Linked DNA regions of Pirellula sp. SH-Sr6A. The main gene of each other region encodes a partner of the protein of the gene in region 2 in a complex. Links are inferred from orthologs where the notes say so. Each region holds a gene or a part of one and is shown on either strand. Other genes may lie near its edges. The genes, in order: mnmG and VN12_RS20040.

Region 1 (15,528 bases), 4.5 Mb from region 2 along the record:
AGAGTATGATCGGCTCACCCGGCCGGCTTGGACAAGCCACGGGTCGAACTTCGCAAACTGTTGAATACGTTCTGACATGGGTTGGCCGGTACAACAAGCCGGAGCAATACGAGAACATCATCTTGCGTGCCAATCCAAATGGAGAGATCGTTCGGATCAAAGATGTCGCCACCGTTTCGCTGGGGTCATCATTCTACGATTTGTACTCGGATATCGATGGGCATCCTTCGGCGGCGATTGTGCTGAAACAGACACCAGGCTCTAACGCAACTGTCGTTATTGAAAAGGTAAAGGAGCGGCTCGAGCAAATCAAAAAGGATTCGTTCCCACCTGGTATGGACTTTGAAGTCAGCTATGACGTTTCAAAATTCCTTGAGGCATCGATCGAAAAAGTTCTTCACACCTTGGTCGAAGCCTTTATTCTCGTGTCGCTGGTAGTGTTCCTCTTCTTAGGTGACTTCCGAAGCACGCTGATTCCTACCCTTGCGGTTCCCGTCTCCTTGATCGGTACCTTCTTCTTTCTGCTGATGTTCGGGATGTCCATTAATCTCATCACGCTCTTCGCCTTGGTGCTAGCGATCGGGGTCGTGGTGGATGATGCGATCGTGGTCGTCGAGGCGGTCCACGCAAAGATGCATGAGAAGCATCTTTCTCCCTACGCTGCCACTAAAGAGGTTGTTCATGAAATCAGCGGCGCCATTATTGCGATCACGTTGGTCATGACCGCCGTTTTTATTCCAGTCACCTTCATGACAGGCCCGGTCGGAGTCTTCTATCGGCAGTTCGGTTTGACCATGGCGATGTCGATCGTGCTCTCGGGGGTCGTAGCGTTGACGCTGACGCCTGTGTTGTGCGCAATCATTCTCAAGCCGCATGGACATGGGGATGCCCCCAAGGGACTTATCCCTCGATTCTTCGTCTACATGGATAAGCTCCTGGGCGGTATAGGTGGAACAGCTGGATTCGTCGCCCGCTGGATCTGGATCCTGCTCTTGAGTGCGGCATGTGGTTACGGCATGGTCCGATTCCTTAGTCTGGAGTCGATCATCCATGCGACGCATGACATGTTTATGCTCACACCTATCCGAATCCAATTGATTGGGATCGCGACCACAATCTGGATGATGTTGACGATTCGATCTGTTATGTCACGCGGACGCCCCGCTGAGAAAATTGCTCTCGGTCCGATGGCCATCTTCATCGCGGGAATCAATCAGATCATCGAAGGCATCACCAATGCCTATGCTGCGATTCTCCGGAGAATCGTCACGTTTCGGACCTTGACCATGCTGGTGATCACCGCCTTTTCCATAGGTATTTATATGGTGAATCATGTTCTTCCATCCGGGTTCATCCCGCTGGAGGATCAAGGCATCATTTATGGGGTGATCCAAACGCCTCCCGGCTCGACCTTGGAGTACACCAATTCCAAAGCGAGGGAACTACAAGCAATCTGCGAAGAGTTGGATGAAATCTCGTCGGTCTCCTCGCTTGCAGGCTATGAAGTGCTCACGGAAGGTCGTGGATCGAACGCGGGTACGTGTATTATCAACTTGAAGTCGTGGGCGGACCGAAAGAGAACTTCGAAACAGATCATTGAGGCTTTGGAGGAAAAAGGACGAGAGATTTCTAATATCAAATTGGAGTTCTTCGAACCACCGGCCGTTCCAGGGTTTGGTGCAGCGGGGGGATTTGCCTTGAATCTGCTCGATAAGACGAATTCGGGAGACTATGAAGCTCTCGGGGGGGTCACCGACAAATTCATGGCGGCCCTCGCGAAGAGAAAGGAATTAAAAGGTCTCTTTACCTTCTTCGCAGGAAACTATCCCCAGTACGAGATCATCATCGACAATGATATCGCGATGCAAAAAGGGGTATCGATCGGGGAGGCAATGAATAACCTGTCGATCGTGATCGGCAGCACGTGGGAGCAAGGATTCGTTCGCTTCGGCCAATTCTACAAGGTGTATGTGCAAGCGGCGCCAGAGTTTCGACGCTACCCCGAAGACTTCGCAAACATGTTTGTGAAGAACGACCAAGGGGAAATGGTTCCCTACTCGGCCTTTATGCGACTGAAAAAGAAGCAAGGCCTCAATGAAATCAGTCGATACAACCTTTATCCGTCGGCACCGATTCAAGGTTCTCCGGCGGCCGGCTACAGTAGCGGGCAAGCTATTGCTGCCATTCGAGAAGTCGCGGCGGAAACCCTTCCTCGCGGTTACGCAATCGACTGGCAAGGCTTGTCCTACGATGAAGCCAAGAGCGGAAACACAGCGGTGTACATATTTATCATCGTTGTGGTCTTCGTGTACATGGTTTTGGTGGGGCAATACGAGAGCTTTATCCTCCCATTGGCGGTCATTGTTTCCCTACCTGTTGGGATCTTCGGCTCGTTCTTGTTTTTGCAAGCGATGGGACTGGCGAATGATGTCTATTGCCAAATTGGATTGGTGATGTTGGTAGGTTTGCTAGGTAAGAATGCAATCTTGATTATCGAGTTTGCGATCCAGCGAAACCGAGAAGGAGTTCCTATCAAGGACGCCGCCATCGAAGGGGGGAAACTTCGCTTTCGCCCTATCTTGATGACGTCGTTCGCATTCATCGCAGGGTTGGTACCTCTGGTGAGGGCGACCGGCCCGGGTGCAATTGGAAACCGAACCATCGGTACCACCGCGGTGGGGGGAATGCTTTTAGGTACGGTCATCGGAGTCCTTGTGATTCCGGGACTTTATTACCTCTTCGCTAAGATGGCGGAGGGGCGGAAGTTAATCAAGGATGAACATGATGAGCCGTTATTCGAAATCTTGGAACGGACGAATTAAGCGAAACGCCTTCGCTGCATTGATTGCGGGAACGACATTGATTCCCGGGTGCAAGATTCCCGAAATCTGCCGGCCCGAATCGATGCGTCCCCTGCCACAGACCTTCGACCGCAATAACGATCCAGCTCAAGGAATGGTGAGCGATCAAAACTCCGCATGCTTGGGTTGGCGGGAATTTTTCAATGACCCCACCCTGCATCAATTGATCGCCGATTCGCTCGCGGGCAACCAAGAGCTTAAGATTCTCGCTCAGGACATCCGCATCGCCAACAATGAATATCGAGCCAGGCGAGGCCTGCTGTTCCCCTTTGCTTCGATCGGAACCTCCGCTGGCATCGAGAAATCAAGCCGCTTCACACGCGACGGTGCTGTGGAGGACCAGCTCCAAGCAGCCCCTGGGAAAGGTTTTCCCGAGCCTCTCCCCAATTTCTTGATTGCCGCCGATGTTACTTGGGAGATCGACATCTGGCGCAGGCTGCGCAATGCCCGCGATGCTCAGGCCCTGCGATTCCTGGGAACGCAAGCCGGGCGAAACTATGTGGTCACTCGCGTCGTGGCGGAAGTTGCCGAAAACTACTACGAATTGCTCGCTCTCGACAATCGACTCGAAACACTCGATCGAACGATCGCCATCCAACAACAAAGCTTGGATACCGCCAAAGCCCTGAAGGATGCGGCGCGAGGTACAGAGCTTGCCGTCCAACGCTTTCAGGCGGAAGTGCAAAAGAATCAAAGCGAGAAGCTGATCATCCAACAGGAGATCACGGAGACGGAGAATAGAATCAATTACTTGGCTGGTCGGTTCCCGCAAAAGATCGATCGCCCCAGTGTTGAATTCCTTTCCCTCTACCTGCCTGCGATCGGAGTCGGATTTCCATCTCAGCAACTGCTCAACCGATCGGATATCCGTCAGGCAGAAAGGGAAGTCGCTGCCTCGGGGCTCGATGTCCGCGTTGCCCGCGCTCAATTCTTCCCCTCACTCATCCTATCGGCGGGTGTGGGTTACGAAGCGTTCAACACCAAGTATCTCTTCTCAAGTCCCGAATCGCTGATCTACAACGCAGCCGGTGGACTTGTCGCCCCTCTCATCAACCGCTCCGCGATCAAAGCAGACTATCTCAATGCGAACGCTCGCCAGTTGCAAGCGGTCTACGAGTACCAACAGACCGTTCTCAATGCCCACATCGAAGTCATTAATCAACTCTCCTTGGTCGAGAACTATACGCGAAGCCTCGAGGTCAAGACCCAGCAACTGCAGTCGTTGGAATCGTCGGTCGACAATGCAACCAAACTCTTCCAGAATGCACGGGGGGAATACATCGAAGTCCTGCTGGCTCAGCGGGACATGATGGAAACGCGATTGGTATTGATCAATACAAAGCAGAAGCAACTCGGAGCGGTTATCAAAGCCTATCAGGCGCTCGGGGGTGGTGGTCGTCCCGGAGACTTCGTCGTCGACGAACTGGAATCGTTGGAGGATCCAATGATCGATACCGACACAACGCAAACCACGGAATCGGTTCCAATCCAGATCCACTCGGCACCTGGCAAACAAGCCTTCGGTCGATCGGAGCCAGCTCCCATTGCGATGGTCCAAGAAGCCCAGTCCGCAACGTTTGATATCCCAGCAAACCGTTAGCCAAAATGCCAAAAGTGGGGATCAGACCAGGGCCTGTCTGAAGACTATTTCCTGCCAGGCTCTGCGTTAGCCGGATCATCAGGCCACGAGTGTTTCGGGTATCGACGTTTAAGCTCCTTCTTGACTTCGGGGTAACCATTTGCCCAAAACGAAGCGAGGTCATCGGTGATCTGTTGGGGACGCATCGCAGGGGAGAGTAGATGTAGCAATAGCGGCACTCTTCCTCTCGCGATGCGGGGTGTTGCTCGCCAGGAAAAGACCTCCTGAATTTTCACTGCCAACACCGGCGGCTTGCCCTGTTCGTACTCGATCTTGATTTGGCTCCCACTGGGAACTTGGATTCGCGCTGGCGCCTCTCTCTCGATCGCCTGCAATTGCTCGGGTGTGAGTTTGGCACGCAGCCAGTCCAGCCAAGGCGCATTCCGGATTTCCGACAGCGATCTTCTACCATCGCAAAGCTCTTCCGCTACCTCCTCGAGTAGAGGCAACCCGATCTCAGGTAATTCCAACTCAGGCATCCACTCCCGCAGACATCGTACGCGTTCAATGAATCCGCAAAGACTCTCGTCATCCTTCGGGTAGGCCTGATCCCAATACTGACGTACCCCTTGCATCAAGATCGCTTTGGCTTTCGCGTTATCAGAAATGGCAGTCGGCGTTTCTTGCAGGACCAAATCCAACCAACGCGTCTGCTTGCGTGCAACGACCTGTTTCTGGCTTGGGTGAAAGAAGCACTCTTCGGATGTCACCAGTTTGTCCAGAATCCAGTCGACCTCGACGCCGCTCGCCTGTCGAACGATCGCGTCGCTTCCCTTCCCACCATCCATTTCAATGCACAGGAAAAACTCGGGTTCTAAGACCCCGCTCTGCGGATGCAGTGATACACCCTTTCCCCCTACCATCAATCCGTTGCTTTTACCCGCTTGCCTGCGGCGAGCCAAACGATCGGGGAAGCCCGCCAAGAGTGACTGCAGAATCGCCTCGGGTGCAGTGTTTTGATCGCAGTCATGCGCTCGATCTCTTTCCAGGAGAGATCTTGTTTGCGTCGAGATCTGTTCGGCTGCGCTGGCGATCGTTCTCAGTGCGCTAAAGTTGAGCTCGCCAAAAGGTGATTCAAATGGCTGCCGATGGAGAGCACTTTCTAGAATCAGCAATCGCTCCATACAGTCGCTGAACCACTTGGACGTATGTTTGGTGTGAATCGAAGGCGACCGGTCCCGCTGCTCGCGGCGATCGAAAGGATCGCGTTCCGCGAGCATCGCAGCGAGCAACGCGCTGCGTGACAAACAACCTCGCTCAGCCGCATCGAGCACCATCCTCGCCAATCGTGGATGGATCGGCAGTTGGGACATCTGGATTCCGATGGGCGTGATTTTGCCATGAGATATCGCTCCAAGACATTCCAATAGCTTTTTGGCCGCAGCCCAAGCATCCTCCCTGGGCTTTTCGAGCCACGGAAAGTCCTCCGACTCCCCCTCACCCCATGCGTACAATTGCAACGCGGCCGAACAGAGGTCTAACCGGCGAATCTCTGGTTCCAAATGCGCAGCTTTAGCGCGGTCGGCCGCTTCCGACCACAGACGGATACACGTCCCCGGAGCGACGCGACCTGCGCGACCGGCTCGTTGCGTCGCCGACGCTTGACTGATGCTCTCCAAACAAAGACGGTCCAAGCCTACATCCGGAGTGAATCGCATCACTCGGGCTTGCCCGCTGTCGACTACGACCCGAACCCCTTCGATGGTGAGCGATGTTTCAGCAATGTTGGTCGCGAGCACCACTTTGCGGCGAGGCCCGGTTTGCACGACGCGAGACTGCTCTTCCAGCGTCATCGCACCGTAGAGGGGCAGCACATCACAATCGCGCGCCACAGAGGTCCTGTTCAGTTCCTCGGCGGCGCGATGTATTTCGCCAGCTCCCGGCAGGAAAGCGAGGATATCACCTTCGTACTGCTGGACGGAGTCGCTGACAACCCGAACTAGATGATCGACCATACGGTCCCTTGGGTTCATCGGCTTGTAAAGATTCCGAACCGGAAAGGTCCTGCTCTCAATTCGAATGATCGGAATCTCGCCCAGCGATTCTCGGATGAGATCGATGTCCAAGGTAGCAGACATGATGACGATCCGCAGATCCTCCCGCACTGTATCTTGGACGCGACGAAGCATTCCTAGTAGTAGATCGGCATCGAGTGAACGTTCGTGAAACTCATCGAGCAGAACTATGGAGACGTCTTCCAACGCAGGATCGGATTGAAGACGCCTCAGGAGTATCCCTTCGGTTGCCACAATCAGTTGGGTATTGCGGCTGATTTGGTGATCGAATCGAACTTGATACCCAATCCTCTCACCGATCGTAGACGCACTCTCTTGCGCGATTCGTTCGGCAACCGAACGGGCTGCCAATCGACGCGGTTGCAGCAGATAGATCCGCCCACTAGTTCCCGATTGAGAAATCATCTCGAGAAGCGATGGCGCAACTCGCGTCGTTTTCCCCGAACCCGGAGGAGCTTCGACCACGACGATTGGATGGCCGCGCACGGCGTCGAGGATCTCATGCAGATAGGAATCGATCGGTAGTGGTTGCATAGCAAATAGTTAGAGGGCAAGTATCTTGGTTGCCGCTCGCAGACCGCTTTGCACAGCACCTTCGATGCTACCGCTTACGCAGTAATCTCCACATCGATAAATCCCATCCGAGACGAGCGGATCCGGAGTCTCATCTATCGCTTCGCGGGTCTGATTCGGCAGCGCGTAGGGGATACGGTAGGTTCGGAGATGCCGCCACGTCGCCACCGACGATCCAAACCAATCGGTGAGTTGTTCTCGTACCGATGTTTCCAGCGGCATGTCGAATTCTTCCGCGTTGCCGATCGTGTTCACACTGACCAGCGACAGGCCTTTCGGTGCATAGGATGGCTGCGCGAAACTTACAAAGGACAAATGATTCACAGGACCAACGCCGTCGCCGTTGAGCAGCAACATGGAATCGTGCAACGGAGGTCTCTCGACCGCATAGTAAAGGGTGCATGTCGAACGGGGAGGGAAGTGGCACGAGGATTGTAGCCCGAGCAGTCGATCGGCAGCGGGTTGCTCTACTGCAACGAGAACAGCATCCCCCTCTAGCTTCGTACCATCGCAAAGTGTGACGCGTCCCTTTTCAACATGCTGCACCGTCGTGTTCGTGTGCAGGGAACCGGAGGGGAGGTCTTGCGCGATCGACTCAGGAATGGCACCCATTCCCTGTTGCGGTAATGCAGCAAATCCCAATGAAAATGTCCTGAATACGAAGTCCATCCTATCGGACGAAACCGCCAATTCGGGCTCCAAGAATATCCCGCCGAAGAAAGGTTTGAAAAAGCTATGGATGATTCGATCGGAGAAGCCCAATTGGCGCAACCGATCCCTCGCTGGGACCCTCGCGTCATGGCTGATGTCGAGATTCGACTGGTTTTGCATCAAGCTTCTGTACCGGAGCATCTGCAGTTTGTCCCGCAGTCCACCGATCGGCGCCAACGCGGTGGAGATGCAATCCCGTACGATCGCCCCCATCGAGCAACGAAGTGGATCGCCGACACGATACCGCTTGCCTCCCAGCTGAATCCATGCTCCAGCGGGTAAACATCGCAATCTTAAACTCGACAGGTCCAACTCCTGTCCGGCTGTTTCGTAAGCGGTCAAGTAGACTTGGAAGCCATGGTCTAGAAGGAATCCGTCTATCGCATCGGTTTGGATTCGGCCGCCAATCCTATCGCGAGCTTCGAGGATACTCACGCGCCAACCTGCACGATGCAATTTCCTCGCCGCGGTCAAACCGGCAATCCCAGCGCCGATGACGATTGCATGTTTGCCGTGCGATGAGTCCCCAGTCGATTCCTTCGGATTCATGATGCAATACTCAAGCGTCCGTCGGAAAAGATTCCGCGTTGCTATTCGCACGCCCGCGGAGTTTGGGGTTTTCAATGTAAGCCAACACCAAACTGATATCCGCGGGGGTGATTCCGCTGATCCGACTCGCCTGGTCGAGGTTGATCGGGCGAATCCGACATAGCTTTTGTCTCGCTTCCGCTCTCAAGCTGATTATTGCTTCGTAGTTGAAGTCCACGGGGATCGCTTTATCCGCCATCCGGTTTTGACGTTCGACCTGCACTTGCTGGCGAGCGATGTATCCGGAGTACTTGATGTCATTCTCGACTTGCTCGGCAATTTCTTTCGAGAAGTCCCCCAGGGTTTCTGGAAACTGCTCGACCATGTCGGACCAAGTCACCTCGGGACGTCGCAAGTACTTATCGCCAGGAACGTCTCCGATCCGGAGGCTGCGCACAGCTTCATTCGCACGCTGAATGTCCGCGAGCTTTTTCTGATAAACGGTGTAGCGCATTTCGTCGACCAAACCGATCTGGTACCCCAACTCCGTCAGTCTTCGATCTGCGTTGTCTTGCCGAAGCATCATCCGATATTCCGCGCGGCTCGTGAACATGCGATAAGGCTCATCGACACCGCAGGTCACCAAATCATCTACCAATACACCCATATAGGCGGCATCTCGAGTGATGGTGAATCCGTCCTTTCCCTGCGTGCGAAGAGCCGCGCTGGCCCCAGCGATCAACCCTTGTGCGGCCGCTTCTTCGTATCCCGTCGTTCCGTTGAGCTGACCCGCGAAGAAAAGACCTTCGACCGCCTTGGTTTCTAGCCAAGGATTGAGCTGATCCGGTGGGCAAAAGTCGTACTCCACCGCGTATCCATATCGCATGATCTGAGCTTTCTCCAAGCCTGGAATCATGCGCAACATTTTGTCTTGAACATCTCGGGGTAGCGACGTTGAGATGCCGTTCACGTAGACTTCGCACGTATTCCTGCCTTCGGGCTCTAGGAATAATTGGTGGCGGTCTCGATCGGCGAATCGCACTACTTTGTCTTCGATGGAGGGACAGTAGCGCGGGCCCGTTGACTGGATCTGCCCCGAATACATCGGCGCTCGATGGAGATTAGCTCGGATGAGCTCATGCACTTCATGGTTGGTGTAAGTAATCCAGCATGGGACCTGGGGTTCAGGGAGGCTTTCTGTCAGATACGAAAAGGGTTGGGGGGATTCATCGCCTGGTTGAATCTCCGTCTTGGAGTAGTCGATGGTGCGGCTGTTCAATCGAGCGGGCGTTCCCGTTTTGAATCGCTCGATCCGGAAACCAAGCGATGCGAGGGTATGACTGATACCCGACGTCGTTCCTTCACCGGCTCGGCCTCCGGGAGTCTTCGCTTCTCCTGTGTGCATTATGGCTTGTAAAAATGTCCCGGTGGTGAGAACGACCGACCGAGCATAATAGAAAGCGTCTCCTCGAACTCGGACACCCAAGATACGTCGGTTGCCGTTTGTACCCGAGGCTGAATCTTCTGTCAGAAGCTCTTCGACCAGTTCCTGTCGCAAATCCAGACCGGACGTCTCCTCAATCACCCGTTTGATTTCGAACTGGTAGGCTTTCTTGTCAGCCTGCGCGCGCGGGGAGTGCATCGCCGGACCCTTGCGACTGTTCAGCAATCGGAACTGGATGCCGGTCTTATCGATGGCGGATCCCATCAATCCCCCGAGGGCATCGATCTCCCGTACAATCTGTCCTTTAGCCACACCGCCGATGGCAGGGTTGCAACTCATTTGCCCGACGGTGTCCAAATTCCCCGTCAGCAGAACCACGCGTGCTCCGAGGCGTGCAGCCGCCGCAGCTGCCTCGGTTCCGGCATGCCCTGCACCCACAACGATTACATCGTATTCGTAACGATTCATCCCAACTCTCGGTAGAACTTTTTCAACATTCCTGGGTTTTCATAGACTTCTGAATCCGTATCGTACCTCCACTTCCCTGATTTGACGAGGAACAGCTCATGCAGGAAACATTCATGAACACAAAACTTCGGTCAAAAGTCCGAGTCGCCCTCCTTTCGAGCCTCGCCTACCTGGTCATGACCCCTTTCTCGCCAAGCTCGATCGGGGAAGAGCGAGATTGGCCCAATTGGCGCGGACCGCTCGGAAATGGTGCATCCCTCGATGCCACACCTCCTACGTCCTGGGGGCGTGACAAGAACATCGCTTGGAAAACCCCCCTCGATGGCATGGGGAGCTCGACCCCTATCGTTTGGGGGAATCAAATCTTCATTCTCACTGCGATCAGAACCGACAAAACAGAAGTGATTCAAACATCACGCCCTTTTGTGGAACGCGATCTGGAATTCCAAACGGTTGAACCACCCAAACAGCTTCCACCCCGTGCCAACGACGGCAAACCCGCCCAACCATCGAATCCACCCGGGGGTGCTGATCGCCCCGGACCTCCCCGCCCTCGAGTTGCAACCGCCGGGGTTTACGATCCTGAGACGGCAAATACCGAATCTCGACCCAACAACCGCGGCTCCGCCCTTCCAGGAGGAGGACGGCTATCCAAACCTCGTCCGAACAATGTTTATCAATTCTTGGTCTCTTCCTACGACCTCGAATCCGGAAAGAAGCTTTGGCAAACAACCGTGACCGAAGAACTGCCTCATGAAGGTGGGCACGGCACCAACAACTTCGCATCCGCATCACCTGTGACCGACGGAAAGCACTTGTACATATTCTTCGGTTCGCGAGGGATTTTTTGCCTCGATCTGCAAGGAAAAGTGATCTGGAACGCCGATCTGGGTGAACAAGTCACTCGCAATGAATTCGGTGAAGGGGCATCCGCAGCTCTCTATAAAGACTACCTTATCGTTCCCTGGGACCACGAAGCAGACTCGTTCATCGCTGCACTCGATCCAAAGTCCGGCGACTTGAAATGGAAAACGGCGCGTGCGGAACGAACAAACTGGTGCACCCCCATCGTGGTGGAACACCGCGGCGTCGAGCAAGTCATCATGAACGGGAGAACGGTCCGAAGCTACAACCTCCGAGATGGAAGCTTGATCTGGGAATGCGGCGGACAAACAGAAAATCCGATCCCCACCCCGTTTATCCACGAAGGAAAGGTCATTGCGACCACCGGCTTCCGGGGCGCTGCATGCTACGCAATTTCGCTGGACGCAAAGGGTGATGTTTCCCAAAGCAAGGACTTCGTGAAGTGGACCTACCACCAGAACACTCCCTACGTCCCGTCGGCCACGCTCTATAAGGGCCAAGTCTACTTTCTCTCGGAAAACAAAAACATCTTGACCTCGTTGGACGCCTCGACTGGAATGCCTGTGTTCGCCCGTAGCCGGATCAATGGCCTCGATACGATCTATTCCTCGATCGGTGCCGCGGCGGACAAACTCTATGTGACCGGACGAAACGGTACGACGGTGGTGATGAAAGCAGGCGCGGAACCTGAGATCTTGGCGACCAACGAACTCGGCGAAGAAATCGACGCGTCCCCGGTTTTCATCGGCAAACGTTTGCTGCTTCGCAGCGCTGGACACCTTTACTGCATCCAGGAATAACACCCCACACGGTGCTTCGTTCGTTTTCATCGCTCGTGCGCTGGCTTACGAGCCAGTTCGCTAGCTTACGAGCCCTAACCTAGCGCACGGCGATCTTTCGCCATACTCAGGCTCACTTTGCCTTTTGCAGCGTCGTGAGGTACTCGACGAGATCCACGAGTCCTTGATCCGAAACCAGTTCATGAAGGTTTTCGGGCATGAGCGACTTGTCTTGCTTCTTGAATTCATCAACATTAGGCCGCGCGACCGTGTGCTCGATCCCCTTTGCGTCCTTCAGGGTGATCGATTGCGCGGTTTCCGATACGAGCAACCCCGTGATCACTTCATCCTCGTCCGTCCGGAGGGCGTAGGCTTCGTACGCGTGACTTATCCCCGCGCTGGGGGCCAAAATGGACAAGTACATCGCGTCCTTCGAAAGTTTGCTCCCAATCTCACTCAAGTTCGGGCCGACATTCTTCCCATCGTTTCCAACGATATGGCATTGTGAACAGGTCGCTGCACCAAAGTAGATCCCTTTTCCTCGATCCGCATTTCCTCTTCGCTTCACCAATTGGTCGATCGAAGGTAATTCTTTCTGGGACCCTTCGGCCTTGGGAAATAGCTTTTGAGCTTCCTCTCGTATCGACGCTTCGCTCGAGCTTCTCAGGGTGCTCGCAACCAATCCCAGTGCTTCCGACGGAATGGCCTGCTTTTTCGCCAGCTCTAAGATAAAGGGTTGCGTGCTCTTGTTACGAGCCAATGCGATGGCCGCCTCCGCCTTCACTCCTTTGGTCGCGGTATCGGACTCCAAGAGCGATCGTTGCAGTTCCAGCCATTCACGCTTTGTTCCCAAGGAAACGATTCGGGCAATCGACAAATCCAGTTCGGTCGGCTTGTCGGAAGCAAGCCGATTCAATAGGGACTGGCGATTCTTGGCATCCGTCGCGTAAATTTCGAGCGCTTGCAATCCCTGGGAAGTGGCCCCCCAAGCGGCCGCTCGTTCCAGAATCAACGCGTCTAAACGCGGGACTCGTACCTTCCGCAAAACCCGCAATTGAGCAGGATCATCCCCCATCCGTTCGACATACCGTGCGACACTCGCGAGAAGGAGAGGATCCAGATCGTTCGCAACGCGATCGGTTCGCAAAAGACCCTCGACAACCAGTGAATCGGTTCGTTCGCTCGCCGGCGAAGCTTTCATCGCGTTCAAAAGAGATTCGATGCCCTTTTCGCGAGCGCTTTTCTCTTGGAAGTCCAGAGTGCGGAGCATCGGCGAGATTTGTGAATCGGGAAGGCTCGGTGATTGCAGGGCTGCAATTTGCAGTCCTGCTCCTTTGCTACCGCGCGCCCGCCACACGATACCACGAGACGATGCGGAGGCCATATCCGGTTTGGTGGCCAACCAAGCATCGATGCACTCGTCCCATCGATCCATCGCAGCGATCCCCAAGGCCTCTAAATACCATCGGTCCTTGCCATCGAATCGAGCCGCCAATTTTGACCAGTAGCTGGGTCCCTCTTTCGATTTGTCTTCGCGCAATGCAACACATAGTTCGCGAAGAACCGCTGTATCGGAATCGTCCAACAAAGTTGGAACGAATTCGTTCGTTGGCAAGCGATGCTGTCTAGCGATACGAATACCGGTGATCCTCACATTCGGATCGGTGTCACTCGCCGCTTGATCGACAATCTGCTTGGGAGACTGGATGCGAGCCAGAATCCAAAGTGCACGAGCGCGATAGCGAGGGTTGGGATCCTTTGCCATCGATTGCAACGATGGGACGGCTTGCTGTGCCATGCCGGTCAAGGCTTTGAAGGCCATATACCTAGCCGAATTGTTGGGACTCTTCAACGCCTCGATGGCTCCCTCGGCCGTGCGAAAGTCATAGGTAGGAACTCGGTAAGGTGTCTTCGGAGGAGCTACACGGAACAATCTTCCTCGCTCCATGTCCTCCATATTGTGTCCGCCTACTCCTGGGTCATACCAATCGGATACGAAGAGTGATCCGTCGGGCGCGACCGATACGTCCGCAGGCCGAAACCATCGATCGAACTCGCCGACAATGATGTCCTCAATCGTAGCCGAGTAACCCGCCCCTTCTTTTTGAGCGACATAAGCTCTCACCACATTCGGCCCCGCATCGGTGTGAATGACCTGATTGCGATAGCGTTCAGGAAGCAGCGAGCCCTCGTATACGGTTATCCCGGTTGGCGATCCCGCCCCGGTGATCAACATGGTCGGAACCACGCCGGGATCGTTGAGGTGCCAATGCCGTTGTGGGATCTCTGACTCCCAGTTGGTTCGCTCTGCCTGCCAGCCGGCACCCGTGGCCTCGTCCACATAGCCGTAATTGCCAAACTCCATCACGAAATTGATCCGCGTCGCACGGTTTCCATCGTCGTCGTTATCCGATTGCCACAGCGAACCGAACGAGTCGACGGCAACTTCGTAGTTATTTCGAAAGTTATGCCCGAGAACTTCCATGTCGCTCAAATCTTCATTGCATCGGAATACCATCCCTTGGCGATAGGGGGTACCGGAGTCGTTAATCTTCCTTCCCCATCGATCCAAGATCGGGTTTCCCGCGGAATCGCAAAGTTGTTGACCGGTGTTCCCAAAATTGAAATAGAGCTTCCCGTCGGGCCCAAAAACAAAGGAGTGCACCGAGTGATCGTGCTGGGGTTGCCCCGTTTTGGTCAAGATCTGAGACTTTCGATCGGGCACGTCATCTCCGTTTTCATCGATGAACTCCAGTACGTAAGGTGCCGCACTCACGAGGATTCGATTACCGAGGACACACAATCCGAGGGCGGAGTCGATATCGCGTCCCTGATAAAAGACCTTGGTCGTATCCACGACACCGTCGTGATCGGTGTCTTCCAAAATAAGAATTCGATCTCCTTCCGGTCGATCGTTTTGGTGGCGGCGATAATTCACCACTTCGCAAACCCAAATTCGTCCGCGATGGTCGATGTCAATATTCGTGAGGCTCTTTAGCATGGGCTCCGATGCAGCCAAGGATGCTTGGAGCCCATCGGCTACTTGTAACCCCGCGACGGCTTTGTCGGGCGTTCGATCCACAGCCTGCACCGATCCGTTCCTGCCCCAATCATTGATTCCATCGGGAACCCCTTCCGCTGCAACATGAAACCGCACCGAAGTTGTCTGCCCGTTCTGCTGCGAAACGCCCCCGTCGTCGAGCGCGCAACCCGCTTTGAAGGTCTCGTAACCAGCAGGAAGATCGAATCCGATCACGCTGAACGCGTGCGTTCCGATGCCGGAAACGATTCGGCCCCCGACCTGCATTGCCCCTCCTTCCGCGTTCGCATTCTTGCGCGGCTCTCCCCATTCTGCCGACCCCGTAAACCAATTCAGGTCGAGCAATGACTTTTCGCCAGAAGGACCGGCCAACTTCGGTTCCACCCAGTTCGACCAGTCGCATGCCATTCCATCGCGTCCCGATGACACGATCAAATAAAGCTTTTTGACGCCTCGAATGTCGACCGCTGCATCGACGCGATGTCCAGGTGTTTTGCTGGTCAAGGTATCCGTTGAGAAGAGAAGCTTTGCGACCGAAGCCTTGTCGGATCCAGCAACCGGTGCGGACGTCAATCGAAATGATTCCGCGATCTTTTTCGGATCGAA
Region 2 (15,461 bases):
CCGCCAAACCGACGGGCCACCGCAGTTATACGGGCGAAGCGTTGCGAGAATTTTGGGAGGGGACCAAGCGGCCGTCCCGACCGCCGAGCAAGCCTCGATGACCCGTGCTTCAATTCCGTTTGGTCTTCGCTCCCCGAGGAGATATAACTGAGAGAAGTCTTATTGAATCCCTCTCTCCAAGGATCGAATCAGTGAAAATGCAGATCGTTACCAAGCTTTCGTTGCTTTCGTGGATGTGCCTCGCAGCTGCCATGGTGGGGTGCGATACCAAAGGGGATGTGACGGTGGAAGGAGCGCCCGATTTGAGCGAAATCGTCGCGCCTGATGTCGAAATGCCGACCCCTCATTCTCCCGCTGAAGCGGTAAAAACGGTGTCGGTGAAGATCGACACGATGAGCTGTGTCGAAGGTTGTTTCAACGGAATCCAGAGCGTCCTCAAAAAGCGGGAGGGCGTGGTGGATGTCGGGCTGGCTCCGCAGAAGAATACGGAGGGATTGATCGACAACTCAGTGATCACCATTTCGTATCGAGGGGAACTGGATCGAGCCAATATTGAAAAAACGATCCTGGGAGCCGGGTTTGACGGCGTCGAGTTTGTCGAGCCTTCCGAAGCGACCGCTACCGATTCGACGGGCGAGCCGACCAAGTAGTTGGTACGCGATCGATTGAGCTCCGATTTTTAGACCTTCTTGACGTAACCGTGGCGACCGAATGGAATCCAACACCCCTGCCCAGCGTCCGTTTGTTCACTTGCACTGCCACAGTCATTACAGTTTGCTCGATGGTGCAAGCCCGATCGGCAAACTGCTCAAGAGGGCCAAATCGCACGGCATGACCGCGTTGGCGCTCACCGATCACGGTAACCTGCACGGCTCTCTCGAGTTCTACAAGAAGGCTCGGGATTTGGGCATCAATCCTATTCTGGGGTATGAAGCCTACGTCGCGCCGGGCAGTCGTTTCGAACGGGACGCTTCCTCGTCGAAAGAAGCGGCGTACCATTTGACGCTGCTGGCTAAGAATCAAACCGGCTTTAAGAACTTGATCCGCCTCGCTTCGGCAGCAAGTCTGGAAGGTTTCTATTTCAAGCCGCGAATCGACAAAGAGATCCTGGCGAAGTACAGCGAAGGGATTATCTGCCTCAGCGGTTGTGTCTCGAGCGAGTTTTCGCGCGCGATCCTTCGGGGACAAGACACCGATGCGGCGATTCGAGACGCGACCCATGTCACCGAATGGTTTTCGAAGGTCTTTCAAGATCGATTTTTCATCGAGATTATGAACAACAATCTCGAGATCCAGCGGCAGCAAATGGCCGGGGCAATCGATGTGGCGAATCGAGTCGGTATTCCCTTGGTCGCCACCAGCGATGCCCATTATGTCGACAAAGAAGACGCAGAAGTGCAAGACGTCTTGCTTTGCATTGCAACGGGAAAATTCCGCACCGATACCAATCGCATGCAGATGGAAGGGGATCAGTTCTACCTCCGTTCGCCGGAGGAAATGTACCAGCACTTCCCAGGTCATGCCGATGCCGTCGCTCGATCGCAGGAGATCGCCAATTCGGTCGATATCGATTTGGAATTGGGTAAACGGAACTTCCCGACCTATCGGTTGCCCAATCCCGAAATCACTGCCGACGATTACTTGCGAGAGCTGTGTACCAATGGTCTCAAGGCCCGGTATGCGAAGAGTCCTGACATGCTCGTCGATGGCGAATTGGCAACGGTGGTTCAAGAGAGATTGGATCGCGAGTTGGGTGTGATTCGCAAGCTGGGATTCTCGAATTACTTTTTGATCGTATGGGATTTCGTCCGTTACGCACGTGAGATCGACGTACCCGCGACCGCTCGGGGGTCTGGAGTCGGTGCACTGGTGTGTTATGCGCTGTACTTGTCCCACGTTTGTCCCGTCCGGTATGACTTGCTGTTCGAACGGTTCTTGGACGAGAGCCGATTGGAGGCGCCCGATATCGATATCGATTTTTGCCAGGAGCGACGGGGCGAAATCATTCGGTATGTAAAGGAAAAGTACGGCGAGTCGAACGTAGCTCAGATTGGAACGTTCGGTACGTTGAAGGCGCGAGGGGCGATCAAAGACGTGGGGCGAACGCTCGGATTGCCGTTGAATCGGGTTGCTCAAGTCAGCGAGTTGGTTCCGGACGATCCTAAGATCTCGATTCAAAACGCGATGGAGGAAAGCGAAGACCTCAAGAAGCTTTACGAGAGCGATTCCGATGTCCGCGAATTGCTCGATTATGCGATGAAGATCGAAGGGATGGCACGCAACATCGGTACGCATGCCGCGGCCGTCGTGATTGCGGACAAACCCCTTACCGAATACGTCCCATTGATGCGCGTATCGGGCAAAGAGGACATTATCACCCAGTGGTCGATGGGGGACGTGGAAGCGGCCGGATTGCTCAAGATGGACTTTTTGGGCCTCCGCAACTTGACCATCCTTTCCAAATCGGTCGACATCATCGAGCAGACTCGAGGAGTTCGAATCGACCCACTCGATTTCCCGCTGGATGACAAAGAGACCTTTGAGTTGCTCAAACGCGGGGAGACGAAAGGGGTATTTCAGTTGGAGTCTGGAGGGATTCGCGACTTGCTCCAGCGTATGAAGCCCGACCGATTCCACGATATCATCGCGACCAATGCGCTCTATCGGCCCGGTCCTCTCGAAGGGGGAATGGTCGATGAATATGTCGCCGTGAAACTGAAGAAGAAGCAGGCTACTTATATCCATCCCGTTCTCCAAGAGATCTTGGAAGAGACCAACGGCGTGATGGTTTATCAAGAGCAGGTCATGCGGATTCTGAACCGATTGGGAGGAATCGAGCTCGCCAAAGCCTACACGTGTATCAAGGCGATCAGCAAAAAGAAGGAAGAATTGATCGCTGCCAACGCCGAGAAGTTTCTGGCGGGATGCCTGGAGAAAGGTCTAACCCGGAAGGAAGCCGAAGACTTCTGGAACATGATTCTTAAGTTCGCGGGGTACGGCTTCAACAAGAGTCATTCGACAGCTTACGCGCTCGTCGCATACCAAACAGCCTACTTAAAGACCCACTACAAAGTGGAGTTCATGGCCGCCTTGTTGACGGGTGATATTCCCAACCGGAACTTCAAACGAAAAGATGGTCTGGTCGAGCATATCGAAGATTGCCAACGGATGGGAATCGCTGTGGAGGCCCCCAGTGTCAATACATGCTCTGCCGACTTCAGCGTCGCCGATGGCAAGATTCACTTTGGCCTTTCGGCGATCAAAGGTTGCGGTAGTTCCGCTGCCGATGCAATTGCCACCGAAAGGAAAAAGAACGGGCCTTTCAAAAACATCTTTGAGTTTTGCGAACGTGTCGACGCAGCAGCTTGCGGCAAATCCACGATCGAATCATTGATCAAAGCCGGTGCCATGGATTGTTTCGGTGCAAAGCGGGCGCAGGTAATGGCTGTGATCGAGAAAGCTCTGCAGGGAGGAGCCGCGAAGCTGAAGGACAAGAAGAGCGGACAGATGAGTCTCTTCGACGATGTTTCGGCGGTCGCCGAAGAGGTCAAGGTGGTATTGCCAGATGTTCCGGAGTTTCCGGAACGTGAGAAACTGGCGATGGAAAAAGAAGTGCTCGGGTATTACTTGACCGCCCATCCCCTTTCCGAATATGCGACAACCCTGCAAGCATTTTGTTCGCATACTTCCTCGACGATCAAGAATGCGAAGCATCGTGACGAAGTGTTGATGGGAGGGATGATTTCCTCTATCAAGATGGCGTTTATCAAGAATCCGAAACCGGGGCAGTCAGCCAAGTACGCCAATTTCGACTTGGAAGATATGGATGGTTACGTTCGTGGAATATGCTGGCCAAGCGACTTTGAGCAGTTCGGCGAATTGATCCAGCACGATGCGGTTGTTTTGGCGCGGGGAACCGTCGACAAGCGAGGGGAAGGGGACGAAGTAAATTTCATCGTCAATGAACTTATTCCGATCGCTGAAGCGGACACCAAGTTCACAACCGGGATACACATTCTGTTCGATCAATCACGACACGACCCTGAATTGATGACGAAGATTCGCGAGATCCTGCGCGGGTATCCAGGCCAACGCGATGTGATGTTCGCGTTGCGATTGCACTCTGGTGAAACAGTACACATCAAAGCGACGAAACATCGGGTTGCCATCGATTCCGAATTGCGAACACGATTGGACGATTTGTTGGGACCCCCGAGCCATAAACTGCTAGCGACCAAGCCGAAGATGAAGAGCGGTGGTAGCCAAAACCAGTTCCGTCGATCTGCGACGTGAGGATTCGCGCATGGTTCTTGCGTCGTTGAAAAAGCCGTTTCTCATCTCCCTGATCGTTTCCATCGTGTTGGCCGCGTGTATCGGGATCGTTATTGTCTTGATCGGTCGATTTAGTCCTTTCGAGGCCCGGATCCTGTTCTCGACTTTGGTCATCGCTGGAGGGAGCTTGGGAGGGCTAGCATGCAGTCCTGGGTTGCGTAGAGAACTGTTCTCGGGGCGAGATCTCTTTGTCGAGTCGGTAGCGATCCTAGGCGTCGGGTTGTCGCTCCTCGCTACCTTGTTCAGTCTGGTACTCATATGGTCGGACCGGTTCGTTATCGGCTTTTGGCAAACGAACATGGTACTGGTGGTTTCTGCAATCGCCTGTGGCCACATCGTTCTACTCTCGCTCGCGAGATTAGCGAGTCGAGTTCAGTGGTTGCAGTTCGTCGCCAGAGGTGGCATTATCGCACTGGCAATTCTCATTTCGATGATGATCCTCGCTCCTGCATCGTTTTTCTTGGAGGCCCAAGTTCTCGCGGTGCTATCGATCTTCGTGACGGCCATGACAACGACAATTCCTGTGATGCACAAACTTCATCCTGCGGAAGTTGACGTGGACGTTTCGACGAGGTCCCTAGATCGTTCGGCACTTTCAGAGAGTCTCCAGCAATTGGATGCTGAAATCGACCGTGTGAAAGCTCGCCTCGCAGAATTGGAAGCGAAGCGAGCGAAGATCATTCGGGGCTAGCGAGCTGTCGTTTTTATCGTCCAGAAAAGCCCGCTTGGATCCAACTCGGAATCAATTTCCATCCATCCGGAAACTGAAGATTCGATTCCCCTGCTGCGACTTCATCGTAGCTCTTCGAACCATCTGCTTGAATGCCTTTACCGCATGTGGCAAAAGGTACCCAGCCGTGCGAATGCTTCTTGGTGCTGACCGGGGTCGGGTGATCTGGCATGACGAGAATGCGGTAGTCGCCGATCTTTTCCAACGCATCGAGAACGGGTCCGACGACGTGATGATCGATCGCTTCGAGGGCTTTGATCTTTTCATCGACTCGCCCCTCATGGCTCGCTTCATCGGTGGCTTCGACGTGGACGCAGACGATATCGTGCGTTTTTAAAGCTTCGATAGCAGCCTGTCCTTTTCCAGCATAGTTGGTATCGAGGTACCCAGTTGCGCCGACGACGTCGATTCGATCCCAACCGATCAAGGCAGCTAGACCTCGAAGCAGGTCGACGGCGGTGATCATGGCACCGCGGCATCCGTGAAGAGATTCAAAGGAGGGAAGTTGTGGAGTCTTTCCCAGTCCCCAGAGCCAGAGGTTGGTCGCTGGACGTTTGCCAGCAGCCACTCGTTTTTGATTGACCGGATGATCTTGGAAAACCGCTTGGCTTTCTTCCATCAGGCGACAGAGAAGTTCGCATCCGGGTCCCTTGGGGAAGTCGCTTTCGATCGATTCATCGGTCAGGTCGTGCGGGGCGGTCGTGCGCGTGTCCGACGAGAATGGAACATCGGAGGGAGACTGGCCTCGGTAGATCAAGAGATTCCTGTAACTGACACCTGGGACGAATTCCAACTGGGCGTTCCCCAGCTTCTCTTGAGCTGTCCGGAGCATCTCCGCCGCTTCTTCGCTCGAAATGTGATCCGCGGTGAAGTCGACCATAATCTGATCTTGGACGGTTACCAAATTGCATCGGATCGCCCAATCGTAGGGCCCGAGTTGGATCCCCTGCGCGGCGGCTTCGATTGGAGCCCGCCCGGTAAAGAACTCGTGCGGGTTATAGCCAAAGAGCGTCATATTTGCGACTTCGCTGCCAGGCGTGAAGACGCGCGGCACGTTGTCCGAACGTCCCACGACGCCTTGTTGTGCGATGCGGTCCATGTTGGGGATCTTCGCGGCTTGAAGCGGTGTCTTTCCGCCGATCGACTCGACAGGGAAATCCGCGCAGCCGTCCGGAATGATGATAACCCATTTCATAGTCGTGTCGTTTCTGATTGGAGGTGAAAAGGTCCTGTTCGCGTCATGCTTTATCCCCTTCGGAAACACGAAGATAAACGGCTTCGTCGCGCACGGAGGCTAAATTACGGATTTCGGTGTTGGCCGCCATGGCAGCCGATTCGGTCGCTTGGTGGGTCATGATCACGAGTGGGACAGTCAAAGGCGAACCCTCGCGTCCATCCCGCGACTCATCCGACGAAGAACCCGTTGTTTGCTCGGGCTCGGGCTCGTGCTGGATGATCGATGCGATCGATACTTGGTGTTTACCAAGGATGCCTGTGATTTGAGATAGAACACCAGGTTCGTCGGCGACGTGAAACCGCATGTAATAGCGGCCCTTGGAATGCTCGTAAGGTAGAATTTCGATTTTCGATTCCCGGTCGGACCAAAGTTCCAATCGCCGGAACGTAATATCGGTACGACCGGCTGCGGTATCGATCATATCGGCGACCACCGCGCTCGCGGTCGGCATCTGTCCTGCCCCTTTGCCGTGGAAAAACATATCTCCAACCGCGTCGCCGACGACCAAAATTGCATTGTAGGCCCCTCGAACTTCCGCGAGCGGACGTCCTTTTCGGATCAGCGTCGGTGAGACATGAAGTTCGAGCTGACCGGTTTCTTCGTGCAGGTGAGCCGTGGCAATCAGTTTGATTCGATATCCGAGTTCGGATGCATATCGCAAATCGGCAAGCTGAAATGCTTCCAAGCCACGGCGATGGATCTCTCTCCATTTCACGCGAACACCGAATGCGAGGTGGGCGAGAATAGCAAGCTTCTGCGCGGCATCGCTTCCATCGACATCCATCGTCGGATCTGCTTCCGCGTACCCGAGTTCCTGAGCGTGGCGAACCGCGTCGGCGTAGTCTTCCCCCTGCTCCTCCATCTGTGTGATGATGTAGTTGCTCGTACCATTGAGAATCCCGCGGAGCGAGCGGATTTGATTGGCAGAAAAGCATTGCGAAATGTTCGCAATGATCGGGATTCCCCCCCCCACGCTCGCCTCAAACGCGATGGTCCGACCCAACGCTCGAGCTCGATCGAAGAGTTCCTCTCCGTGTTCGGCAAGGAGCGCTTTGTTTGCGGTGACTACATCTTTTCCTGCATCGAGCAACTGCAACATGATCGTGCGAGCCGGCTCGATGCCCCCGACCAAGTGCGCGACAACTTCGATATTCGGATCTTGGAGGACGGAGTTCAAGTCATCCGTCAAAACCCCTTTGGGCAGTTGGATAGATCGATTCTTCTTCAGGTCCCGAACGGTCGCCTTTTCAAGCCAAAGAACGCGGCCCGCGTGGCGAGCCAAACGGTCCCCATGATCGAGCAGGAGTTTTGCCACCCCGGTGCCGACAGTTCCCATGCCGACAATGGCAACCCTTGTTTTCTCCATGAAAGAGCGTCATCCTCTGTTGGTGATCATCCGAAAAGGCACAATAGTAAACCAAGATCACGATCTCGCAAAGTTACCGTTCCGCAAACCGGGATGCCCAGGGCATGCAATTCGATACCGAAACGACCATCTGCGCCATCGCCACAGGCGAGGCGCCTGCCCTCCGAGGAGCGATTCGGATCACCGGTCCGGATACGCTGGCCATGCTCCGAACTCTTGGCCCGCTTCCTGAAAAAATCCCGTTTGCCCAACGAGTCGGGATGGACATCGACCTCGGAGAGCTCGGGCCGCTCCCCGTCTCGGTTTTTTGTTGGCCGGACTCCAGAAGTTACACCGGTCAGCCTTCCGCCGAATTGCACACGCTCGGTGCACCGGTCTTGTTGAGCGAACTACAACGAAAACTGATTTTGTCCGGGGTGAAACTCGCGCAACCAGGAGAGTTCACGCTCCGAGCGTTTCTGGCAGGAAGGCTGGACTTGACGCAATGCGAAGCGGTGCTCGGTGTCATCCACGCACACGACCAACGAAGTCTTGCGGTGGCACTGAACCAATTAGCGGGAGGGTTGGCCGCACCTTTGGCTGACACTCGTCGCGATTTGATCCATTTGTTGGCGGACATCGAAGCTGGATTGGATTTTGTCGACGAGGACATCCAGTTCATTTCACCCGAGCAGATCGAGTCGAGGTTGCTCGATGCCCTATCGAGTGTAGAAGGGATCCTCTCCCAAATGGACTCTCGCTCCGGACAAAAACACGAGTGGCAGATCGCTCTCACCGGTCCTCCCAACGCGGGCAAGAGCTCGCTTCTCAATGCCATTGCAGGCACCGAGGTCGCGATGGTTAGCCCGACACCTGGCACCACGCGTGATTACCTTCGTTACCGTGTCCAACAGTCCGATGTCGCGTTCGATCTGCTCGATACCGCTGGCATGGAAGAGTGGCAGGAGGACTCACCGCGCGGCCTCGCACAGGCATTTACTCGATCGCAGATCGAGCAAGCGGACTTGCTTCTTTACTGTTCTCCACACGATGAGTTGTCAGAACCAATCCCTGCCCCGGTGTTGAGTTCGTCCAAACCGATTTGGCTCATCGAAACAAAATGCGATGTATCTCGCCCTCACGGTGGGACACGCGATCGAAACGTCGAACGCATCGAGGCGCGATACGAAGTCAGTTCGAAGACAGGGGACGGTGTCGCGGAGCTTGGCCATGCCCTCTTGCATTGGGTACAGCAACAAAAAGCGGAACAGGCCGACGCGGTTCCGATGACGGTGGAGCGATGCCAAGGCGCTTTGTTAAACGCAAAGGGTGCGATCGCAGCCGCCCTCGATGCTGTCCGAGGTCGATGTGGCGATGAAATCATCGCTGCCGAAATTCGGATAGCGTTAGACGAAATTGGTTTGGTAGCAGGCACGGTCTACACCGAAGACGTGTTGGACGCGCTCTTCAGTCGGTTTTGTATCGGCAAGTAGCTACCCAAGCCAATTGGTGAATCAGTCATCGCGGATTTCTTCGAACTGCGGGAGATCGCCCTCGGCCTCCTCGTCTCCCGAGGTCGAGTCTTGGATCAGTCCCCATTGTTGCAATCGACGAATCATACGAGCGCGAGAAATGGATAGGAGTTTCGACGCCGCGGTGCGATTTCCTTTGCAATGCTCGAGCGCCTCCATGATAAGCTGCTTCTCAACTTGCTCGAGGACTTCATCGAGCGCAATGGGTTCGAGAGAAGGAGGCCGTTCAAAGTGGCTGGGGCTCGTACGGATTGCGATCGGAAGGTGGGATACGCCGATCTCGCCTCCCTCGGATTGTTGAATCGAAGATTCGAGGACGCTGGCCAACTCCTCGTAGCTCCCTGGCCAGGGATAGGCTAGCAACGCATCTTTTGCTGGAGAAGCGATCGTGAGGTGCCGAGAGATTTTCTCGGAGCGAATGCGAAGCCCTTGCTCCGCCAACTGCTGCCTTGCTTGAAACCAGCTTGCAATGATGGAATCCAAGTCTTCCAACCTTTCGCGAAGCGAGGGGAGCTCGATGCGGAGCGGTGAAAGACGTAACCAAAGGCGCAACCATAACGAGTTCGTGCCACGCGATTCGTGAAGCGGCTTACGGCAGCTCGCAAAGGTAACGAGCTCCGGTCTCGAGGCGAGATAGCGATCCAAGGCGAGCAGGAGTTCTTCTGGAAGTTCATCGAGTCTCGATAAAAAGAGACTGGCTCGGGACCCAAAGGAACGAATGACTTCATCCACCGCTTCGAGGACGCTTTCCAAAAGCGATCCATCCATAAGATGGCAGTCAACCCGGATGGTCGATCCGGGTTGATAAAGCAGATTCTTTCGCGAGGCACGCGTGCGGGCGAGCATGGCAATGAGGGCGTCCCGCTCTTCACAAACATCACCGATCAAGATGGTCGAGGTCTCGGATGCGCATGCCATTTCCCATTGCTGTCGCAGTAGTACGGCTCGTAGCGACTGTCCCGCGATTAACCATGGCCAAGGTAGTGACGATTCTCCATCGGTCGATTTTGGCAAAGGGCATTCGCGGCTGCCCGATTGCAATCGTCGATAAATATCGAGCAATCGTTCCGGCAGCCGAAGCACCAACAACGTACCTGTTGGCCCCGGTACGCCCATCCCGTCGCTATGCGGCTCCAGTGGTACAATCACTTTCGCCGTCGCGTCGTCCCATGACGAAACGTGAAGAGAACTCCGATCCCAAAGGGTGGGGGGAGCGAGCTGGGCGATCCAATCGGCGAGACGGTCGGTGGCGCCGTCTGGCTCGGTATCCGGTTGACCTTCGAGAGGTCGAGAATGAAAACGGCAGTTGAGACCAATCAAGTCCAAGGGAACGGAATCGGGCCCGCGAATTGATGCGATCCAAGCCAACATCGCTTCATTCGCGTAAACGAGAATGTCTTGCTCGTCTAGCACATACATCGGAATGTCCGAGCTACCGATCAGTCTGGCAATCTGCCGCTTCGCAATCGATTTATTCGGATCATCCGAGGACATACGAGGGAGCCTTGTCGTGAGGAGGTATCATGCGGGGCGTGGCAACAGAACTTGTACGGGGTCTTTTGGGATTCTATCGAGCAGCGTTCGATCCTGCCTGAGCATTGACTCCAATTCCCCGAGATCTATTTCTTCTGGGCGATCGATCCAGCCTAAGCTGTTTGCCAAAAACCCTAGTATCAAGCGATTGGAATAACCCTCGTCTCGAAGGGTGCAAAGCCGGGTGTCACCATGCCGTTTCGCGAGCCGCCTACCGTCTGGTCCAACGACGAGTGGCGCGTGAAACCAGCGAGGAGGGGCCCATCCCATCGAGCCGTAGAGAGCCAGCTGCCGATAGGTGCTGCTGACCAAGTCCGCTCCGCGCACCACTTGGTTGATTCCCATGTCATGATCGTCAACGACTACCGCGAGTTGATAGGCAGGTGGACCGTAGTTTCGAGCGACGACAAAGTCGCCCAGGGATTGGATCGGTGCAAGACTTTGTTTTCCAAGGAAATCATCCCACCACGTCATTCGAAGTGTCTCGCGATCGATTTCGGTCGCACCGCTCGGAAGGGCCGCGATCGAAGAGAACCGAAATCGCCATGCGTACTTGAGACCTTGTGCGTCGAGTCTTTCTGCATCGCATGCGGTGCGATACGAACAAGTGCCCGGGTAAACAGGCCCATCGACGGGATGGGGCATTAAAGTGGAGCTTCCCTCCCCTGGCGTCGGTTCGTGGGGGGCGCTCGCCGATTGTTCGATTTCGCTACGGGTGCACGTGCAAGGATAGATCACTTCCTTTTCGCGAAGCGTTTCCAAAATCGTTTGGTAGCGAGCCAATCGCTCGGACTGTAGCACGTATCCTCGTTCGCGAAGAGACTTTCCCCAAAAGATCTCCCTCGCTTGGTCTGACTGCCCGGACACTGCGGTCGCATCGACCTCTTCCATGCGGTCCCATGTTAGCCCGAGCCATCGAAGATCTTCGAGCAACAGTGACTCGGCACCAGCCTTGGTGCGCGGAGTATCCAAATCTTCGACTCGCAAGTAAAGTTTGCCTTGATTGCATCGCGTCAGCATCCAAGCCACGAGATAGGTTCGAGCGTTACCCAGATGTTGGGCGCCCGTCGGAGAGGGTGCCAGCCGACCGATGGTTGGAGGATTCGGAGCCATGGGATTATTCGCAGTCACTCATGATCATAAATCGTTCCATGGTGAAACGTGCGAACCGCTATTTCGGCCTCCGGTTAAGGTGATAGAGATGCCGGGCAGTCTGCGCTGAAACGCGTCGATAATCGATTCCGCCGCTGCCCCTTCGGGTAAGGCCAAAGCGACGCTTGGCCCCCAGCTGCTTTGCGCAGCGCCCCGGTATCCCAATCCTTTTGCCGTTTCGATGATGCGTTGGATCGATTGAGATCGATAAACACCTCCCTGCACCTTCTCAAACACTTTCCCAGCTAACTGCCCATATTGGCCAATATGGTGGTCCCACCTTGTCCAATCGTTCGACTCGAGGGCGGGCACCAGATGTTCTTCGATCAGAGAAAGCATGGCTCCCCGGCCCGCATTGGGGTGCTGCGAGCAGACTTGAAACATTTCCTTTTCAGCATCGCCGGATTCCCCTTCGGTGTTCCTGTCTCGCAACAAGAGAACGGGCCAGTTGGGGAAAGGGAGAAGACGAACGCTTCTCGAGGGCAGGCCGTAATCGAGGATAACGCCACCGGCCAGGTAACCTGCCAAACCGATGTACGAACGAAGACCTCGCCCGCTCAGGCGTGCCAATTCCTCGATAGACAGCCGGCAACCCATGGGGTCTCCCGATGCGGCAGCCATCAAGGCGTGGATCACCATACAACTCCACTGCGTTCCGGAACCCAGACCTTGATGCGGGCGCTGGGTGGTGGCAAGCCATAGGCTGCGAACAGGCAGGTGCGATCTGCTTGGATGGATTGCAAGCCAGCGACGGCACAACTCCAAAACGCGGCCTTGCCACTCGTTTGGTGCAACGACTTGTAATTCGTCGATGTGACACTCTGCGATTTCGAACCGAAGGGTGGAGTAAGGATCGGTTACCATCCAGCCGATTCCGCCGTAACAGCTGTTTGTGCCAGGATGGATCTCCACGAGTCCCAAGTGCAGTCTGGACCCGGCTCGAATTTCATATCGGTTCGAGGGGGCATCGGCCGAGTTGGTGGCGGGGGACAAGCTGGTCATGCGGTGGTTGATGGAAGATCCGCGCGTCAAGTTTCCACTTCGGCCGCTGCGAGGACCAAAGAGTCGTCGGCGTTGCCCGACCAAGTCGGAAGATTGCATTGAGTGGCGATCCAGCCGGGGTGAACGACTCGGCCGTTCGTTTTGGGCGATCCGAGCAATCGCCAGCGAATGGGGGATGGGGTATCGGGAATGGAGACTGCTTCCCCCTCCGATTGTTCGAGCAGGGGTTTGATTCCGAAGGCCTGTTGCAAGCACTTTTTAGAGTCTCGCAGGACATCGCGCGCGGCGGCGCCGATTTGCGCATCGCTGTATTGGTCGAGGGACTCTTGGATCAAATCGATCAGTCTCGCCTCTCGTTGGAGCGTGCTGAGCAGCGTCAGCGCTTCACTTCGTGTGGATTTCGGGGCGATCGGCGCGGGCTTTTTCGGAGTCGCAAGGGGTCGTTCCGGCTCCATCGTTGGCTTCGATCCCGATGGGGTTTGCCCCCGATCGGGCTGGGCCGGGGCGGGCAAAAGAAGTTTTTGTACCGCAGCCGCTCGCTCCTTGTTCAGGAGAACGGCGAAGAAAGCGCGGAATGCGAGCAGGATTCGCATGAGACTCGCTCAAGAGGAAAAAGGGTGGACGAACGCGAAATCGAGCGAGTGAGTATACCGCAAGCCTTTTCCGTCGGGCAGCCGTTTCGATGCTGCACTGGTGGCATGTCCTGCGGTATACTTCCCGTGCGATATGGCGCAGCGAGGACGATTCAAAGGATATGAGGAAACCAGCCAAACCGAACGGGTCATCGAAGATGGGCGAGGAGCAAAGGCTTTCGAACGCTGCGCGGCCGTCGACTCCCGCTGCTACATCCTTGTCGACATCGCAGCGGATCGCCATGCAAAAGCAGTTGGGGGAGGTGTTGTACCGGGACCCACATGTGTGGCGCGATCGATCGGAACGTCAGAAGTGGATCGCAGATCGAATCTTATCACGATCCAAAGTGATGAAGACTCGAAATTTTCATGCCGTTTCTCGCAGCGATCTCGAGTCGATGGCTTGGTTGTATGACGAGTCGTTCTTGGGGGGGATCGCGTTGCCTTTGGCGGAATCGTATGGTCTTTCCTTTCGATTGAGTTCGCGAATGACTCGGGCGGGTGGAAAGACGACGCGGACGACCTTTCCGCCCACGGCGGGCAAACCGGGGCGTACTCATTACGAAATCGCCTTGTCGACGTCCCTCTTGTTTCAATCTTTTCGTGCTCCGGGCGATACGATTCGGGTTTGCGGGTTCGAATGCCAAGACCGTCTCACCGCCATGCAACGGGTGGTCGAGCACGAGTTGATCCATCTTTGTGAGATGCTGGTTTGGATCCAAAGCGACTGCGCTGCCGGACGTTTCCAGTCGATTGCGAAGAGTTTGTTTGCTCACACGGAGCATCGGCATGAGTTGATTACCCAGCAGGAGCGAGCGGCCAAGGAATTCAATATTCGTCCCGGCACGCGCGTTGCGTTTCGACATGAAGGAAAAACCTTGGTCGGCCTGGTCAATAGGATTACTCGTCGAGCCACTATTCTGGTAGAAGATAGTCGCGGGCAGCGCTTTAGCGATGGTCGCCGCTACGTGAAGTACTACGTTCCCATCCAACAACTCCGCCCAATCGCTTGATCAACGCATGAGACATTTAACGGACATCGATTCGAAACCCCAAGCGGAGGCTTTTGTCGCTTATCTGCTCACCAAAGGAATATCGACCCACGTCGAGACCGAATCCCCGCGACCGGGAACGAGCGATCCCAGTTGGTCCATATGGATCCGAGAGGAAGACCGGATTCCCGAGGCGGATCGAGAGCTGCAATACTTTCTCGCGGACCCGAATCACGAGCGGTATCGCAGTGCGATAGTCGAGGCGAGGGCGATTGTTCAGAAGGAACGCGACTTACAAAAGCAACGCGAGAAAAACGTTCAAAAGGTCAAATACACGCGCCCGGCCGGTGTGGGAGGCAAGATGCCGCCTTTGACATTGGCTTTGATCATCCTGTGCGTTGTGTTGGGGTTGGTCACGGAGTTCGGGTACGTGAGCGATGGGAACCGACTCGGTGCGATAGCGATGAAGGAACTGAAGTTCGTCGATTACGCGAAATACGTCGAGACGCGCGATCCCGCCTACTCGCTGAAACAAGGGGAAATCTGGCGCGTCATCACTCCAGCTTTCTTGCACGGCGGAACACTGCACTTGCTGCTAAACATGATCTCGCTCGCATCCTTGGGGCGATTGACCGAACGTGTCGAAGGGATCGGAAAGTATTCGATCATTCTTCTTCTGTCCGCGATCGGCGCGCACTTGCTGCAGGGGTTGATGCCTACCCAGTTCTGGGGGACACCCAATTTCGTGGGCATCTCAGGAGTCGTTCTGGGGCTTTTCGGTTATTTGGCGGTGAAGTCTCAGTTGCGGCCCGATTGCGGTTTCTACTTTCCTCCCGATGGTTACGTGCTTACGGGGATGCTTTTGTTGGCAGGCTTCTTGAGTCAAGGCGGTTTAGGAATGGCGAATATGGCGCACCTAGGTGGGTTGGCGACCGGCGCACTTCTTGGACTTTTTTGGAGCCGCTAAACTCCGC

The links.
Region 1: the proteins of VN12_RS20040 (region 2) and mnmG are in contact, whole or in part, in a solved structure (PDB 9HIP), measured with the Escherichia coli proteins. The link is inferred for Pirellula sp. SH-Sr6A from one-to-one orthologs.

The regions. Positions count from the first base shown.
Region 1 is NZ_CP011272.1:637,492-653,019, reverse strand. What follows is about bases 7,800-10,793. They hold mnmG (tRNA uridine-5-carboxymethylaminomethyl(34) synthesis enzyme MnmG), read right to left. Parts: upstream 10,240-10,793; coding sequence 8,359-10,239; downstream 7,800-8,358. Other genes in these bases: VN12_RS02335 (PQQ-binding-like beta-propeller repeat protein), read left to right, coding at 10,353-10,793; VN12_RS02345 (NAD(P)/FAD-dependent oxidoreductase), read right to left, coding at 7,800-8,348. In the rest of the region: VN12_RS02360 (efflux RND transporter permease subunit), read left to right, coding at 1-2,822; VN12_RS02355 (TolC family protein), read left to right, coding at 2,782-4,461; ATP-dependent helicase HrpB, read right to left, coding at 4,506-7,049; more of VN12_RS02345, read right to left, coding at 7,059-7,799; more of VN12_RS02335, read left to right, coding at 10,794-11,903; VN12_RS02330 (PVC-type heme-binding CxxCH protein), read right to left, coding at 12,016-15,528. UniProt on the Escherichia coli protein: NAD-binding protein involved in the addition of a carboxymethylaminomethyl (cmnm) group at the wobble position (U34) of certain tRNAs, forming tRNA-cmnm(5)s(2)U34.
Region 2 is NZ_CP011272.1:5,134,766-5,150,226, reverse strand. What follows is about bases 7,027-9,953. They hold VN12_RS20040 (tRNA modification GTPase), read left to right. Parts: upstream 7,027-7,769; coding sequence 7,770-9,137; downstream 9,138-9,953. Other genes in these bases: VN12_RS20035 (helix-turn-helix domain-containing protein), read right to left, coding at 9,159-9,953; VN12_RS20045 (homoserine dehydrogenase), read right to left, coding at 7,027-7,665. In the rest of the region: excinuclease ABC subunit UvrA, read left to right, coding at 1-101; VN12_RS20065 (hypothetical protein), read left to right, coding at 192-650; dnaE (DNA polymerase III subunit alpha), read left to right, coding at 712-4,293; VN12_RS20055 (hypothetical protein), read left to right, coding at 4,304-5,023; VN12_RS20050 (cofactor-independent phosphoglycerate mutase), read right to left, coding at 5,037-6,257; more of VN12_RS20045, read right to left, coding at 6,301-7,026; more of VN12_RS20035, read right to left, coding at 9,954-10,670; tRNA glutamyl-Q(34) synthetase GluQRS, read right to left, coding at 10,698-11,822; VN12_RS20025 (hypothetical protein), read right to left, coding at 11,847-12,962; VN12_RS20020 (DUF2760 domain-containing protein), read right to left, coding at 12,890-13,456; VN12_RS20015 (hypothetical protein), read left to right, coding at 13,738-14,508; VN12_RS20010 (rhomboid family intramembrane serine protease), read left to right, coding at 14,516-15,454. UniProt on the Escherichia coli protein: Exhibits a very high intrinsic GTPase hydrolysis rate. Involved in the addition of a carboxymethylaminomethyl (cmnm) group at the wobble position (U34) of certain tRNAs, forming tRNA-cmnm(5)s(2)U34.